DNA from 2 places in the Pseudomonas ogarae genome. Region 2 is predicted to be linked to the other one. Evidence: riboswitches for the same ligand, from Rfam matches in the RefSeq annotation. Region 2 holds a riboswitch; the other holds the start of a gene.
What was found. A riboswitch is a leader RNA that binds a small molecule or an ion and turns the genes downstream of it on or off. The one in region 2 is predicted to bind cobalamin.
Positions count from the first base shown of each region.

Region 1: linked by a shared signal. The riboswitch ahead of cobO (cob(I)yrinic acid a,c-diamide adenosyltransferase) and the one ahead of cobW (cobalamin biosynthesis protein CobW) in region 2 are both predicted to bind cobalamin.

Region 1 covers NZ_CP077086.1:5,121,162-5,129,097, reverse strand. Annotated here, with positions in the region: gene HU749_RS22475 (AI-2E family transporter) at 1-1,025, shown strand, start outside; gene hda (DnaA regulatory inactivator Hda) at 1,195-1,899, shown strand; gene HU749_RS22465 (C40 family peptidase) at 2,112-2,738, shown strand; gene HU749_RS22460 (C40 family peptidase) at 2,903-3,436, shown strand; gene HU749_RS22455 (PQQ-dependent sugar dehydrogenase) at 3,582-4,892, opposite strand; gene HU749_RS22450 (hypothetical protein) at 5,033-5,617, opposite strand; cobalamin riboswitch at 5,771-5,998, shown strand; gene cobO (cob(I)yrinic acid a,c-diamide adenosyltransferase) at 6,079-6,705, shown strand; gene HU749_RS22440 (cobyrinic acid a,c-diamide synthase CobB) at 6,717-7,936, shown strand, end outside.
Region 2 covers NZ_CP077086.1:2,591,006-2,598,941, forward strand. Annotated here, with positions in the region: gene HU749_RS11530 (fatty acid cis/trans isomerase) at 1-81, shown strand, start outside; gene nfuA (Fe-S biogenesis protein NfuA) at 197-781, shown strand; gene cobM (precorrin-4 C(11)-methyltransferase) at 962-1,708, opposite strand; gene HU749_RS11545 (cobalamin biosynthesis protein) at 1,786-2,190, opposite strand; gene HU749_RS11550 (CbtA family protein) at 2,187-2,882, opposite strand; gene HU749_RS11555 (CbtB domain-containing protein) at 2,894-3,082, opposite strand; cobalamin riboswitch at 3,183-3,420, opposite strand; cobalamin riboswitch at 3,510-3,723, shown strand; gene cobW (cobalamin biosynthesis protein CobW) at 3,822-4,886, shown strand; gene cobN (cobaltochelatase subunit CobN) at 4,890-7,936, shown strand, end outside.

The sequences.
Region 1 (7,936 bases), 2.5 Mb from region 2:
TTGCGCTTATCTATTTGCTGCATCCGATCCTTACGCCGTTCCTGGTTGCCTTGCTGCTGGCCTACCTGTTCGATCCGGTGGTGGATCGCCTGGAAAAACTCGGCCTGTCGCGAACCTGGGGCGTGGTGGCGGTGTTTGCGCTGGTCACGCTGATTGTGAGCGCGCTGCTGTTGGTGCTGATCCCGATGCTCGCCAAGCAACTGGTGCGCCTGTACGAATTGGCGCCGCAGATGCTCGATTGGTTGCAGCACAGCGCGGTGCCGTGGGTGCAGTCGAAGCTGGGGTTGGCGGACGGTTTCTGGAAGTTCGACAAGGTCAAGGCGGCCATCAGCGAGCACATGGGCCAGACCACTGACATCGTTGGCGTGGTGTTGAGCCAGGCCACGGCCTCGGGCCTGGCGTTGATCGGTTGGTTGGCAAACCTGGTGCTGATTCCGGTGGTGGCCTTCTATCTGCTGCGGGACTGGGACCTGATGATGGCCAAGATCCGCAGCCTGCTGCCGCGTCATCGCGAAGAACGCATCATGACCCTGACCGGCGAATGCCATGAAGTGCTGGGGGCGTTCGTGCGCGGGCAACTGCTGGTGATGGTGGCCCTGGGTTTCATCTATGCGGCAGGGCTGATGTTGGTCGGGCTGGAGCTGGGGCTGTTGATCGGCTTGATCGCCGGGCTGGCGGCCATCGTGCCATACATGGGCTTTGTGATTGGGATTGGCGCGGCATTGGTCGCCGGGTTGTTCCAGTTCGGCGGCGACCTGTATCCGATGGTGGGCATCGTCGCGGTGTTCATGGTCGGCCAGGCCCTGGAAGGCATGGTGCTGACGCCGCTGCTGGTGGGCGACCGCATTGGCCTGCATCCGGTGGCGGTGATCTTTGCGATCCTGGCAGGGGGCGAATTGTTCGGCTTCACCGGGATCCTGCTGGCGCTGCCGGTGGCGGCGGTGATCATGGTGCTGGTGCGGCATATGCACGATCTGTACAAGGATTCGGACATCTACAGCGGCGTCGAAGACCCCGACCTATAGGGCAAATAACAGGCGGGGTGTCAGGGAAACTGACGCTCCGTGCCCTTGCCGCTGCAAACCTTTGATTTTGCTCGTGGTCCGGCGCATTGTGCGGTCCGCGCCACGGGTATAAACTTTGCGCACTTCACACAGAGGCCACTAACGGTTCCTTGGGAACTGTTCAGTCCGCATGAAACCGATTCAGCTGCCCCTAGGTGTGCGTCTGCGTGATGACGCCACCTTTATCAACTACTACCCAGGCGCCAATGCCGCTGCACTCGGCTATGTCGAGCGGCTTTGCGAAGCCGACGCCGGCTGGACCGAAAGCCTGATCTATCTGTGGGGCAAGGACGGGGTAGGGCGCACGCATCTGTTGCAGGCCGCATGCCTGCGGTTCGAGCAATTGGGCGAACCGGCGGTGTACCTGCCGTTGGCCGAGTTGCTCGATCGTGGTGTTGAAATCCTCGATAACCTCGAACAGTACGAACTGGTCTGCCTGGACGATCTCCAGGCCGTGGCCGGCAAGGCTGACTGGGAAGAAGCGCTGTTTCACCTGTTCAATCGGTTGCGCGACAGTGGTCGGCGCTTGCTGATCGCCGCCTCGACGTCGCCACGGGAGTTGCCGGTGAAGCTGGCGGACCTCAAGTCCCGTCTCACCCTGGCGCTGATTTTTCAGATGCGCCCGCTGTCCGACGAAGACAAACTCCGTGCCTTGCAGTTGCGCGCTTCTCGGCGTGGCCTGCACCTGACCGACGAAGTCGGGCATTTCATCCTCACCCGTGGTACCCGCAGCATGAGCGCGTTGTTTGAACTGCTCGAACGCCTTGACCAGGCCTCACTCCAGGCCCAGCGCAAGCTGACTATTCCTTTTTTGAAAGAAACTTTGGGTTGGTAGAACCGTTGCGGGTAGTGGCTCTTGGCCTGCTCTGGGCGCGGCGAAACCCGCGGTCCTGCTGGGCGGCAGGCCACGTGACGTTCAAAATGGGCTTAAGCGCTTAGATGTAAACGTAAAACCGAGAAGTCACATTTGCATCGATTGAATTTGCAAATGAGGTTGATAGAAGGCATAGTCTCGCCATCTTTACTACTTCAGCCACGGTCGTGCCCATGCTAAATCGCTTCGCACCCCTCGTGCCTCTCGCACTCGTTACCCTGTTGTTTGGTTGCGCTGCCCACTCTCCAGTGACCCAGCAAGAGCAACAGCCTCAGGTCAAGAATACCGTTACCGCCCAGTCTTCCTCCGTTGCGTTCCAGGAAGAAATGGCCTCCGACAAAGAACTCGCTGCCTTCGCCGGCAGCAAGCCTTACCAGCTTCCAGTGCTGGCTGACAGCATCCTGGAACGCGGCATGTCGTTGATCGGTACCCGCTACCGTTTTGGCGGTACCTCTGAGGCCGGCTTCGATTGCAGCGGTTTCATTGGTTATCTGTTCCGCGAAGAGGCCGGCATGAACCTGCCGCGCTCCACTCGCGAAATGATCAACGTGAACGCCCCTCTGGTCGCACGTAACCAGTTGGAGCCCGGTGACCTGCTGTTCTTCAGCACCAACGGTCGTCGCGGTCGCGTCAGCCACGCCGGTATCTACCTGGGCGACAACCAGTTCATCCATTCCAGCAGCCGCCGCAGCGGTGGCGTGCGGATCGACAGCCTGGGCGACAGCTACTGGAGCAAGACCTTCATCGAAGCCAAGCGCGCCCTCGCCATGGCACCGACTGTGGTCACCGCTCGCAAGTAAGCACACAGTTTGTAAGGCAAACTTAAAGTCTTACTTGAAGTTTGCCGTATAGCCGCTAGAATCCTGATCATTGTTTGATGGCAATCCGCCTGCGTACTCCGCAGGCGGATTTGTTTTCATGCCCACGGCAGAAAAGCCGCATCCAGATCAGGATTGTTCTGCATATGTCGACGTCGGCCCGCCTCGCACTCATGTTCCTCGCCGCGCTGCTCAGTGCGTGCGCCAGCCGCACTCCGCCACCTGTTCCAGTGCGGGCTCCGGTGGTCTTTGCCCCCTCGCAACCCTTTTCCCCGGTCGCCGAAGATGTGCTCTTCCGGGCGCTGGGTTTGGTGGGTACGCCTTATCGTTGGGGCGGCAACACGCCGGATTCAGGCTTCGATTGCAGTGGCTTGATTGGTTATGTGTACCGAGACGCCGCCGGTATTGCCCTGCCACGTTCCACGCGTGAAATGATCAGCATGCGGGCGCCAGAAGTGGGTAAGGACGCGTTGCAGACCGGTGACCTGGTTTTCTTCGCCACCAACGGTGGCTCCCAGGTCAGCCATGCCGGGATCTATGTCGGTGAGGGCCGTTTCGTCCACGCGCCGGCCACGGGTGGCACGGTCAAGCTCGATAGCCTGTCCAAGGCCTATTGGCAGAGGGCTTACCTGGGCGCCAAGCGTGTGCTGCAGCCGGAGCATCTGGCGCGTAACCCCTGAGTTGTTGTTTTCCTGATCTGTGGGAGCAAAGCTTGCTCGCGAAACAGGCGCCTCGATCTCTGAGAGACCGCATCGCCTTCATCGCGGGCAAGTCTTGCTCCCACAGGTCAGAAGTAAATCCCCTCGCCACAAAGGTGTGTCGGCCTTATTTACCTGACACACGCCAGATCTTGTTCCCCACATCATCGGCCACCAACAACCCACCCTGCTTGTCGATCACTACGCCCACTGGCCGCCCCTGGGCTTTTTCGTCGGCGTTGAGGAAGCCGGTCAGCACATCCACGGGTTGCCCCACCGGCTTGCCGCCGTTGAACGGTACGAAAATTACTTTATAACCACTGTGGGGCTTGCGGTTCCAGGAGCCGTGCTGGCCGATGAAAGCCCCTTCGGTAAACGGTGCGGGCAAGCTGCTGCCCTCGGCGAAGGTCAGGCCCAATGAGGCGGTGTGGGGGCCGACGGCGTAGTCCGGGGCGATGGCCTTGGCCACCAGGGCCGGGTTTTGTGGTTCGACCCGGACATCGACGTTCTGCCCATAGTAGCTGTAGGGCCAGCCATAAAAGGCACCGTCCTTGACCGAGGTGATGTAGTCCGGCACCAGGTCGCTGCCGATCTCATCCCGCTCGTTCACCGCTGTCCAGAGCGCGCCGCTGCGGGGTTCCCAGGCCAAGCCGTTGGGGTTGCGCAGGCCTGAGGCGAAAATGCGGTGATTGCCGCTGGCACGGTCCACTTCCCAGATGGCGGCGCGACCTTCTTCGGCCTCCATGCCGTTTTCCGCGACGTTGCTGTTCGAACCGGTGGTGACGTACAGCTTGCTGCCGTCGCGGCTGGCAATCACGTTTTTGGTCCAGTGGTGGTTGAGTGTGCCCCCGGGCAGATCAACGACCTTGGTCGGCTGCGCCTGGATTTGCGTATCACCCTCCTGGTAGGGGAAGCGGATCAGTCGATCGGTATCGGCCACGTACAGGTCATTGCCGACCAGGGTCATGCCGAATGGCGAGTTGAGGTTTTCCAGGAACACCGTACGGGTTTCGGCGATGCCGTCGTGATTGGCGTCGCGCAACAGGGTGATGCGATTCGGGCTGGGCACACCGGCACCGGCGCGGCCCATGACTTTTTTCATCACCCAGCCACGGATGCCCTTGGCGTCGTCCGGCTTGGGCGGGGCGTTGGTTTCGGCCACCAGCACATCGCCATTGGGCAGCACATAGAGCCAGCGTGGATGGTCCAGTCCTTCAGCGAACGCGCCCACTTGCAGGCCCGGGGCCGGGGTTGGCTTGGCGCCTTGCGGCCAGCCGATGGCCTCGGCGATGTTGACGGTAGGGATCAGGGTCTTGTTCGGTTCAGGCAGTTTCGGCGCTGGGCCGGTGCCGTCGGACACTTGCAAGGTGGAAGACTCGCCACAAGCGACAAGTCCTGCGGCAAGGGTGACGATCAAAAGATGGGCGGGCTTGAGCATGCTGGCTTCCCTATGAATGCATGTAGTTATTCATAGAGGAGCGTAGACGCGCGATGGTTCAACCGCGGGTAGGCCTGTCAGCTAGCCAAACAAACTTCCTGTGAGAGCCAAGCTTGGCTCTCACAGTTCCTTGCGCAGAATCAACCATGGGCCTGTTTGAACAGCACGGCGATGCCCGGGTGGTAGTGACCGGCTTCGTTGCGCAACTTGCGGTAGGCGTAAGGGAAGTACCAGGCCACGGCGCAGGTGTTTTCCTTCTGCAGGTCGTCGATCATGTCCTGCAATTCTTCGGGCGTGGCGCTTTGCTGGGCTTTTTGCGGCGAGACGAACAGGCAGCCCAGCTTCAGGTCGCTGGCATAGCTGATGCGCTTGGCATCGCTGGTGGCTTCCAGTAGCGGCTGGGTCAGATTCAGATTGTTGACCTTGGGCCAGCGCTGGGTGGCCTGGATGAAGGCGCGCTCCTCGGTGCTGGCGATCAACAGGTCGGCGCTGACGTTGCGTTCGCCTTCTTCATTCTGCTTGCGGGTCGGCGCGTTCTGCAGCGTGACCATCTCGGCCATCCAGGCGGCAGCCGACAGCAAGCCGAGGTTGGCTTTTTCGTCGAACCAATAAGGCGTGTCGTTATCGCCACGCACCGCATTGTAGCGGTCGATACAGTCAAACCAGCGTTCCAGCATCGGGCGCAGGAATTCCAATTTTGGATTGCTGATGATCATGCCTTGCATGCTTTGCCCTCTTGTTCTTGTGATATCGGGTCGTAATGTCGCTTTGATATCACTTGCCGCAGAATCACACAAGATTGGCGTCATTTTATTGATCGGCGCCAATGATTGCCCCGACAGGCGGCTTTAATTGACGCTCCACCCCCAACCCTCTAACCTTCGCCGCTTGTTTCAGGTGCTCTGTGGCTGCGGTCGACAGAGTGAAACAGGGAAGCCGGTGAGTGCATACGAACCCGGCGCTGCCCCCGCAACGGTAAATGAGTCAACGCTGCGCTTTGTGGCCACACAGGCCACTCACCACTGTGTCGCATGACATGGGAAGGCGCGCAGCCAGGCACCACGCCGCTCATGAGCCCGGAGACCGGCCTGATTCATCCAACGGCATCACGGTGGGCGATGCCAGGCTTGTTGCCGTCTTTTTTTGTGCCCGCCCGCCGTTATCCAATCCCAAACGGAGGCTTCCCATGACCGACTCCCTCATCACCGACACGTCTGATCGCGACGAACGCCACCTGGCGCGCATGCTGCGCAAGAAAGCCGTGATCGACGAGCGCATCGCCAACTCGCCGAATGAATGCGGCTTGCTGCTGGTGCTGACGGGCAACGGCAAGGGCAAGAGCAGCTCGGCGTTCGGCATGCTTGCGCGGTCCATGGGCCACGGCATGCAATGCGGCGTGGTGCAGTTCATCAAGGGGCGTAACAGCACCGGTGAAGAACTGTTCTTCCGCCGCTTCCCGGAGCAGGTGCGCTTTCACGTCATGGGCGAAGGCTTCACCTGGGAAACCCAGGATCGCCAGCGTGACATCGCCGCCGCCGAAGCCGCCTGGGCGGTCTCGCGCCAGTTGCTCAGCGATCCGTCCATCGGCCTGGTGGTGCTCGACGAGTTGAACATTGCCCTCAAGCACGGTTACCTCGACCTCGATCAGGTGCTGAGCGATCTGCAGGCACGTCCACCGATGCAGCACGTGGTCGTGACTGGTCGCGGTGCCAAGCCCGAGATGATCGAACTGGCCGACACCGTGACTGAAATGGGCATGATCAAGCATGCGTTCCAGGCGGGTATCAAGGCGCAGAAAGGCGTCGAACTGTGAGCGATCCCGCCATGACCAGCCGCCATTGTCCGGCGGTGCTGATCGCCGCGCCGGCCTCGGGCCAGGGCAAGACCACCGTCACTGCGGCGCTGGCCCGGTTGCATCGCAACCAGGGACGCAAGGTGCGCGTATTCAAATGCGGCCCGGACTTTCTCGATCCGATGATCCTCGAGCGGGCCAGCGGCGCGCCGGTCTATCAATTGGACATGTGGATGGTCGGTGAGCAGGAAAGTCGCCGGCTGTTGTGGGAAGCCGCCGCTGAAGCGGACCTGATCCTGATCGAAGGGGTGATGGGGCTGTTCGACGGCACCCCGTCGAGCGCCGACCTGGCACGGCATTTTGGCGTGCCGGTGCTGGCGGTGATCGACGGCACGGCCATGGCCCAGACTTTCGGCGCCCTGGCCCTGGGCCTGGCCCGTTATCAACCCGACCTGCCGTTCGCCGGGGTCTTGGCCAACCGGGTCGGCACCTTGCGCCACGCGCAATTGCTCGAAGGCAGCCTGACCGAAGGCCTGCGCTGGTACGGCGCGCTGTCCCGGGAAACCGGCATCGAATTGCCCAGCCGTCATCTCGGGTTGGTCCAGGCCAGCGAGTTGAACGACTTGGACGCGCGCCTCGACGCTGCCGCCGAGGCCCTGGCCGGCAGTTGCGAAGTGGCGTTGCCGCCAGCGGTGGCATTCGCCGCGCCTGAGGTGATCGCTGTTGAGCCGTGGCTCGCCGGGGTGCGCATCGCTGTGGCCCGTGACGAAGCGTTTGCCTTCACCTATGGCGCCAGCCTTGATCTGCTGCGGGCCATGGGCGCGCAGTTGTGTTTCTTTTCGCCGATTCATGACAGCGAACTGCCCGAGGCGGACAGCCTTTATTTGCCTGGCGGTTATCCGGAGCTGCACCACGTTGCACTGGCTCGGAACGCGCCGATGCTCGCCGCGATCCGTGCTCACCAGGCCGCCGACAAACCGTTGCTCGCCGAATGCGGCGGCATGTTGTATCTGCTGGACTCATTGACCGATGTCGAAGGCGTGCGCGCCGAACTGCTGGGTTTGCTGGCCGGCGATGCGCAGATGCAAAAGCGCCTGGCGGCCCTGGCGCTGCAATCGGTGGACTTGCCGGAAGGCACCTTGCGTGGGCATACCTATCATCATTCGCTGACCAGCACCGAACTTGAACCGATTGCCCGTGGCCATAGCCCCAACGGCGGGCGTGGGGCGGAAGCGGTGTTCCGGCAGGGGCG
Region 2 (7,936 bases):
CATGACCTGAGCCAATACATCCAGGAGACGGAGCCCGTGGAAAGCGGTGTGTTGGACATGAATCGCTACCAGAACCTCTGATCGACAGCTCCGGCGGCAAACCCCGTGCCGCCGGGTGCTTTCCTGACAAAAATACTAGGACTTTGTCCGGCGCGATGATTGGCGTAAACTGCCGGCAAGCCTGCGAGGAGTTTCCATGACCGCCATTACCATTACCGATGCCGCCCACGATTACCTGGCCGACCTGCTGTCCAAGCAGAACACCCCAGGTATCGGGATTCGCGTCTTCATCACCCAGCCCGGCACCCAGTACGCAGAGACGTGCATTGCCTACTGCAAGCCGGGGGAAGAAAAACCCGAAGACACCGCGTTGGGGCTCAAGAGCTTCACCGCGTACATCGACTCGTTCAGCGAAGCCTTCCTGGACGATGCGGTGGTCGACTACGCCACCGACCGCATGGGCGGCCAGCTGACCATCAAGGCGCCAAACGCCAAGGTGCCGATGGTCAATGCCGACAGCCCGGTCAACGAGCGTATCAATTACTACCTGCAAACCGAAATCAACCCGGGGCTGGCCAGCCACGGCGGCCAGGTTTCGCTGATCGACGTGGTGGAAGACGGCATCGCCGTGCTCCAGTTCGGCGGCGGCTGCCAGGGCTGCGGCCAGGCTGACGTGACCTTGAAGGAAGGCATCGAGCGGACCTTGCTCGAGCGCATTCCGGAGCTCAAGGGCGTACGCGACGTGACCGACCACACGCAGAAAGAAAACGCCTACTACTGATTGTGGCGATACCATCTTGCGATCAGCTCGTAACCTGTGGGAGCGAGCTTGTGGGAGCAAGGCTTGCCCGCGATGCAAACATCTCGGTGTGGCTGATAGACCGAGGCGACGCCTTCGCGGGCAAGCCTTGCTCCCACAGGTTCGCTCCCACAGGGGAATCCAGGTGGATTCTCTGGCGAGTCAGGGCCTGTAGAGATGCGCATGCCCGGCGCGGTACAGCGAAGACTCGCTGAACACATCGTTGCCCAACACACGCCCCACCAGAATCAGCGCCGTGCGGCGAAAGCCCTTGGCTTGTACCTTTGCCGCGATATCGTCCAGCGTCCCCATCACCCAATCCTGATCCGGCCACGTCGCCCGGTGGATCACCGCAATCGGGCAATCGGCGCCGTAATGGGGTCGCAGTTCGTCGACGATTTTTTCCAGATGATTGACCCCCAGGTGTATCGCCATGGTCGCCCCGTGCTGCGCCAGGCTGCCCAGTTCTTCCCCGGCAGGCATTGGGCTTTTGTCGGCGTAGCGGGTGAGGATCAGGCTTTGGGAAATGTCCGGCAAGGTCAGTTCGGCACCCAGCAGGGCGGCGCAGGCTGAGGTCGCGGTCACCCCCGGGATGATTTCGAAAGGGATGTCCAGTTCCCGCAGGCAACGAATCTGCTCGCCAATGGCACCGTACAGGCTCGGGTCGCCGGAATGCACCCGGGCCACGTCCTGGCCCTTGAGATGGGCGCTCTTGATCAATTCGATGATCTGTTCCAGATGCAGCTCGGCGCTGTTGATCACCTGTTCGGCACAATGGCCTTCAAGGACGGCGGTTGGCACCAGCGAGCCGGCGTAAATGATCACCGCGCAGTGGCGGATCAGTCGCTGGCCTTTGACGGTGATGAGATCCGGGTCGCCGGGGCCGGCGCCGATGAAGTACACGGTCATGACCGGCTCCTGTGGAAGGTGGGTGAGCGTCGCCCAGATGAAGATCGCTCATGATCCTGGGCGCCGATTATCGGGATTTACGCCACGACCGCCAATGCCAACGTGCACTTGGGGCCTTTCTGGCGAGGAATCAGCAGCGTCGCGGGCATCGTGCCCAACTGGTCCGCCAAGGCCAGGGCGGCGCTCTCGGCGATGCCGTAGCAACCGGTTCGCTCGAAGGCGATCTCGGAGCGGTGACTGAGCCGTTGCGCGTAATCGGCTAACTGTTCGGCACTGAAGCAGGTCAGCGGCAGGGCCAGTTGCCCGGCCAGCTCCAGCAGCCCGGGCTCGTCACGCTTGAGGTCGATACTGGCCAGGGCCCGTACCCGATGAAGTTCGATGCCGTGGGCCAGCAGCGTCTGGTCGAGCAAGGCCCGCAGCGTGCTGGCCGGGCAACCACGCTGGCAGCCCAGGCCGATCACCAGGATCGGCTCGGCGCTCATGCCTCGTGGTGGGCTTGGCCGTCACGGCGAAACAGCCAGGCGCTGATCAGGCCAAGGGCCAGCCAGAACGCGACGTTGGTCAGCTGCGAGGCGATCTTGAACTGACTCTCCAGCGCTTCGGGCGCCAGCATCGAGTGGACTTCGGGCTGCGGTGCGCCGATGACATGGGGCACCAGCAACGTCGCCACGCCCAGTACCTTGAGCAGCCAATGCCGGCCGAAGGCGATCAAGGCAATACCCACCGCCGTGGAAGCCGCGGTGCCGATCCACCACATCTGTCGTTGGGCCAGGTCGGCCGCTGCGGTGCCAGGCAGTTCCGGCGGCAGGCCGAGGGTTGGCGCCAGGACGAACGTGGCATAGCCGGCCAGGCCCCAGAGCAGGCCTTGGGACGTGCGAGTCGGTGCGCGCAAGGTGTACAGGCCCGCCAGCATCAGGGCAAAACCCACGGCGACCACCAGGTTGCCGCCCGTGGTAGACAGCACGCGCTGCCAACCGTCTTCCGGCTCCCAGGCCTCGGCATCATGGGTATGAGCCGCCCCGTCGGCGTGTTCATGGACCTCGGTCGCTGGGGCCTTCTCGAAGGTTTCCGCCTGGAGAATCAGCGGCGATACCCAGAAACTTTGCAGCAGGGTCAGCAGCAGGGCGGCCAGCAAGCCGCTGAAACCAGCGGTCTGCGCGATACGCTTGATCATGTCGTCAGTTCTCAATGGCACGGGAAAGCGGCGCTGTGGCGGGTATCGTGGGCGGCGTTGTGCACCGCTTCGATGTGGGAGAAACCGGCGAAATAGACCAGCCCTGCGCCCAGGATCGAAGCAAGGATCGCGGCGCTCAGGCGTTGGCTCAGGGTGGTGGTGCTGCTGGCGGTGCGGGCGGTGCTGCTGATGGTCGACATGGCGCTTCCCTCTGTTCTTGTTCAGTGGGCATTCGAGCGCGATGAGACCCCGGGCGAAAGCCCGCCAAGGTTCGAACAGCGCCCGCCCACCGCGGGTTTGTTGATGCATGAGTCATGGGCCGGTCTCCGGGCTCGCGAGGGGCCGGGCTTGCGCCTGGCCTGCAAGCGTCACCTTCCCATGCGCCCTTTTTGTAGCAGGGCATACACAGTGGTTCAGACGCTTCGCTCGCTTACCGTTGCGGGGGCAGCACCGGACTGACGTGGCTTTGGAGTAAAGCACACGATTCACCGGTTTCCCGTTTCACCCTGTGAAGGGCACCCGTAACTAGGCGCACAGGAGAGCATGGGCGGGGGCGGGGCGTCAATGCACAAGGGGCGCGGCGTCCTGCATATTACTTGCGGAGATTGACCCGCCCCCACACCCTGCGTAGCCTTGCGCCTTCGAGGTTCTTCGGCACGTGCCGGAGCTAAGAAGGGAACGCGGTCCAAGCCGCGGCTGCCCCCGCAACTGTGAACGGTGCTGTTTCTGCAAGGCCACTGTGCATGCCCTTTTAAACGGGCGCACGGGAAGGCGCAGCAATTGCCAGTCGAAAGATTGGCCCGCCGTCAGCCAGGAGACCTGCCTCGAGACAGATTCTCACTACAACCGGGCGGGGTGATCCGGTGGCGAAATCTTCCGCGCGCGCCTGTGCCAGCGGTTGTCGTCCCGTTTGCCCGCCACCTTGCCAAAGGGCATCCGATGAAAACACTGGCCAAACTCCCCGTCACCATCGTCACCGGCTTCCTCGGCTCGGGTAAAACCACTCTGCTGCGGCACATGCTCGACAACGCCCAGGGCCGTCGTATCGCCGTGATCGTCAACGAATTCGGCGAGCTGGGCATCGACGGCGAGATCCTCAAGCAGTGCTCTATCGGCTGCACCGAAGAAGAAGCCAGCGGCCGCGTCTATGAACTGGCCAACGGCTGCCTGTGCTGCACGGTGCAGGAAGAGTTCTTCCCGGTAATGCGCGAACTGGTGGCCCGGCGTGGCGACCTCGACCACATCCTCATCGAAACCTCCGGCCTGGCCCTGCCCAAGCCGCTGGTCCAGGCCTTCCAATGGCCGGAAATCCGCAGCGCCTGCACCGTCGATGCGGTCATCACCGTGGTCGACAGCCCGGCCGTGGCCGCCGGTACCTTTGCCGCGTTCCCCGACCAGGTCGATGCCCAGCGCAAACTCGACCCGAACCTGGACCACGAATCGCCGCTGCACGAACTGTTCGCCGACCAACTGGCAAGCGCCGACCTGGTGATCCTCAACAAGGCTGACCTGATCAGCCCTGAAGACCTGGCCAAAGTTCGCCTGGAAGTCGCCGAAGAGCTGCCGCCGGCGGTCAAGGTCATCGAAGCCAGCAGCGGTCGCCTGCCGCTGGACGTACTGATCGGCCTGGGCGCCGGTTCCGAAGAACACATCGACGGCCGCCACAGCCATCACGACCATCACCACGATGGCGACGATGATGACCACGATCATGACGCCTTCGATTCCATTTCCATCGAACTGCCCCAAGCTGACGAAAGCCTGTTGCTCGACGCATTGACGCAACTGGTGGTCCAGCACGGCGTACTGCGAGTCAAGGGTTTCGCTGCGATTCCGAACAAGCCGATGCGCCTGTTGATCCAGGGCGTCGGGACGCGGTTCGACAAGCATTTCGACCGCCAGTGGGGCGCCGAGGAAGCGCGGGTCACCCGTCTGGTGCTGATCGGCCAGGCGCTTGACGCCGCGCTGCTCGAAGCGCAGTTGCGCGCCGCCCTCGGCGCCTAAGCCATGCACCTGCTCAGGACCCAGCCCGGCGGTTTCGTGTCGGATGACAACATCGCCGACCTGGGGCAAACCCCCGCCGAACTGGTGATCCTGTGCAGCGGCGACTCCAGCCTGGCGCTGTTGGCCGAAGCGGCGAAGCAGTTGCCGGGCGATTATCCGCAGTTTCGCCTCGCCAACCCGATGCAGGTGCAGAACCACGCCTCGGTGGATCTGTACTTCGAAGACGTGCTGCGTCACGCCAAGGTCATCCTGTTGTCGCTGCACGGCGGCATCGGCTATTGGCGCTACGGCATCGAGCGCCTGATGGAACTGGCCGGGCGCGGGGTGAAGCTGATCCTGGTGCCGGGGGATGATCGTCCGGACCCGGAACTCAGTGACCTGAGCAACGTGCCCTGCGAAGATCGCGACCGGCTCTGGCAGTTCTTGCGCCAGGGCGGGCTGGGCAATGCCCTGGACCTGTTTTACAACCTCGGCAGCCAATGGTTCGGCCGCGATTATCCGTGGGCCGAGCCGCAGGCCTTGCCACGCACGGCCATCTATCACCCGGCGAAAACCAGCGCCAGCCTCGACGACTGGCAAACCGACTGGAGCGCCGGGCAACCGGTGGCGGCGGTGCTGTTTTATCGCTCCCACCTGCAAGCGGCGAACACCGCGTTCATCGACGTGTTCTGCCAGCGCCTGCAAGCGGCGGGGCTCAATCCGCTGCCGATTGCCGTGGCAAGCCTCAAGGAGCCTGGTTGCCTCGCACTTGTTGAGGACTGGCTGGACGAGGTGCAGGCGGGCGTGATCCTCAACACCACCGGCTTCGCTCAATCCAGCCCCGAAGCTCCGCACTTGCGACCGTTTCGCCGCAACATCCCGGTGATCCAGGCGATCTGCGCCCAGGACAACGAACCCGGCTGGCGTGCCAGCGAGCAGGGCCTGGGACCGCGGGACCTGGCGATGCACATTGCCTTGCCGGAACTGGACGGACGGATCATCAGCCGCCCGATCAGTTTCAAGGACCTGGCCTGGCGCAGCGAGCGCAGCCAGAGCGACGTGGTCTGCTACCGGGCCGCGCCCGAGCGCATGGATTTTGTCGCCGAACTGGCCCGACGCTGGACCACCCTGGCGCGCTTGCCCAATGCCCAGAAGCGTGTGGCGCTGATCCTCGCCAACTACCCGACCCGCGACGGTCGCATCGGTAATGGCGTCGGCCTGGACACCCCGGCAGCGGCGTTGAATATCCTCCGGGCCCTACAGGTCGAGGGCTATCCATTGTCGGCTGAGCTGCCGGTGAGCGGCACTGCGTTGATCCAGCAATTGCTCGGCGGGGTCAGTAACGACCTCGACAGCCTCGACTTGCGTCCCTGTCACCAGAGCCTGGCCCTTGCCGAGTACCAGGCCTTGTTCGACGCACTGCCCGAAGCCAATCGCCAAGCGGTGCTGGCGCGCTGGGGCTCGCCCGAGCAGGACCCGATGTGCCGCGAGGGGCGCCTGATGGTCGCCGGCCTTCGGCTGGGCCTGACGTTCGTCGGCATCCAGCCGGCGCGGGGTTATCAGGGCGATCCGAGCGCGGTGTACCATGACCCGGACCTGGTGCCGCCCCACGGTTACCTGGCGTTTTATTTCTGGTTGCGCCACACCTACGGCGTCCATGGAGTGATCCACGTCGGCAAGCACGGCAACCTCGAATGGCTACCGGGCAAGGGCGTCGGGCTGTCGGAAAACTGCTGGCCGGACGTGCTGTTGGGGCCGCTGCCGAATATCTATCCGTTCATCGTCAACGACCCGGGTGAGGGCGCCCAGGCCAAGCGTCGCACCCAGGCGGTGATCATCGACCACTTGATGCCGCCCCTGACCCGGGCCGAAACCTATGGGCCGCTGCGTAACCTCGAGCTGCTGGCGGACGAGTACTACGAGGCGCAATTGCTCGATCCGCGCCGTGCCCGGGAGCTGCAACGGGACATCCTCAACCTGGTGCGCGAGACGCACATCGACCGCGAACTGCAACTCGATGCATCCCTGGACAGCGACGTCGACGCGGCGATCTGGCTGCCACGCCTGGACACTTACCTGTGCGACTTGAAGGAGTCGCAGATCCGCGACGGCCTGCACATCTTTGGCGAGTCGCCCAGCGGACGGCTGCGCATCGACACCTTGCTGGCGTTGCTGCGCATTCCCCGGGGCGACGGCAAGGGCGCGCAGTCGAGTCTGCTGCGGGCGCTGGCCAAGGCGTTCGGGCTGGGTTTCGATCCGCTGGACTGTGCCTTGGCCGAGCCCTGGACCGGTGACTGTCCCGAGGCGTTGCGTCAGGTCAGCGCCGAGCCTTGGCGCACCGCCGGCGATACCCGCGAGCGCCTGGAGCTGTTCGCTGTGCAGTTGATCGAGCAGGCGCTGGACGGTGCGGTGGAGCAGCTCGACGCGCCGGGCTGGGAGCTGGTGGGCAGCATCATTGAAAACCTGCGATCCGTCGTAGCCCCGCGCCTGGACGCTTGCGGCTCGGCGGAAATGCGCGGCCTGCTCGATGCCTTGAGCGGGCGCTTCGTGCCGGCCGGCCCCAGCGGCGCACCGAGTCGCGGGCGCCTCGATGTGTTGCCCACCGGTCGCAACTTCTTCTCGGTGGACGTGCGCAACCTGCCCACCACCACGGCGTGGCGCATCGGTTTCCAATCGGCGAACCTGATCCTTGAGCGGCACTTGCAGGATCACGGAGACCACCTGCGCCAACTCGGCCTCTCGGTGTGGGGCACGGCCACCATGCGCACCGGCGGTGACGACATCGCCCAGGCCATGGCGCTGATGGGCGTGCGCCCGGTGTGGGCCACGGGTAGCCAGCGGGTCGATGACTTCGAGATCCTGCCGCTGAGCCTGCTGGACCGGCCTCGGGTCGATGTCACGCTGCGCGTGTCCGGCTTCTTCCGTGACGCCTTTGCCAACCTGATTCGCCTGTTCGATGCCGCCGTGCAGGCCGTCGCCGCACTCGATGAGCCGGACGACATGAACCCCTTGGCGGCCAAGGTGCGTGGCGAACGCGAAGCCCTGCTGGCATCGGGTCTTGAGCCGGAAGC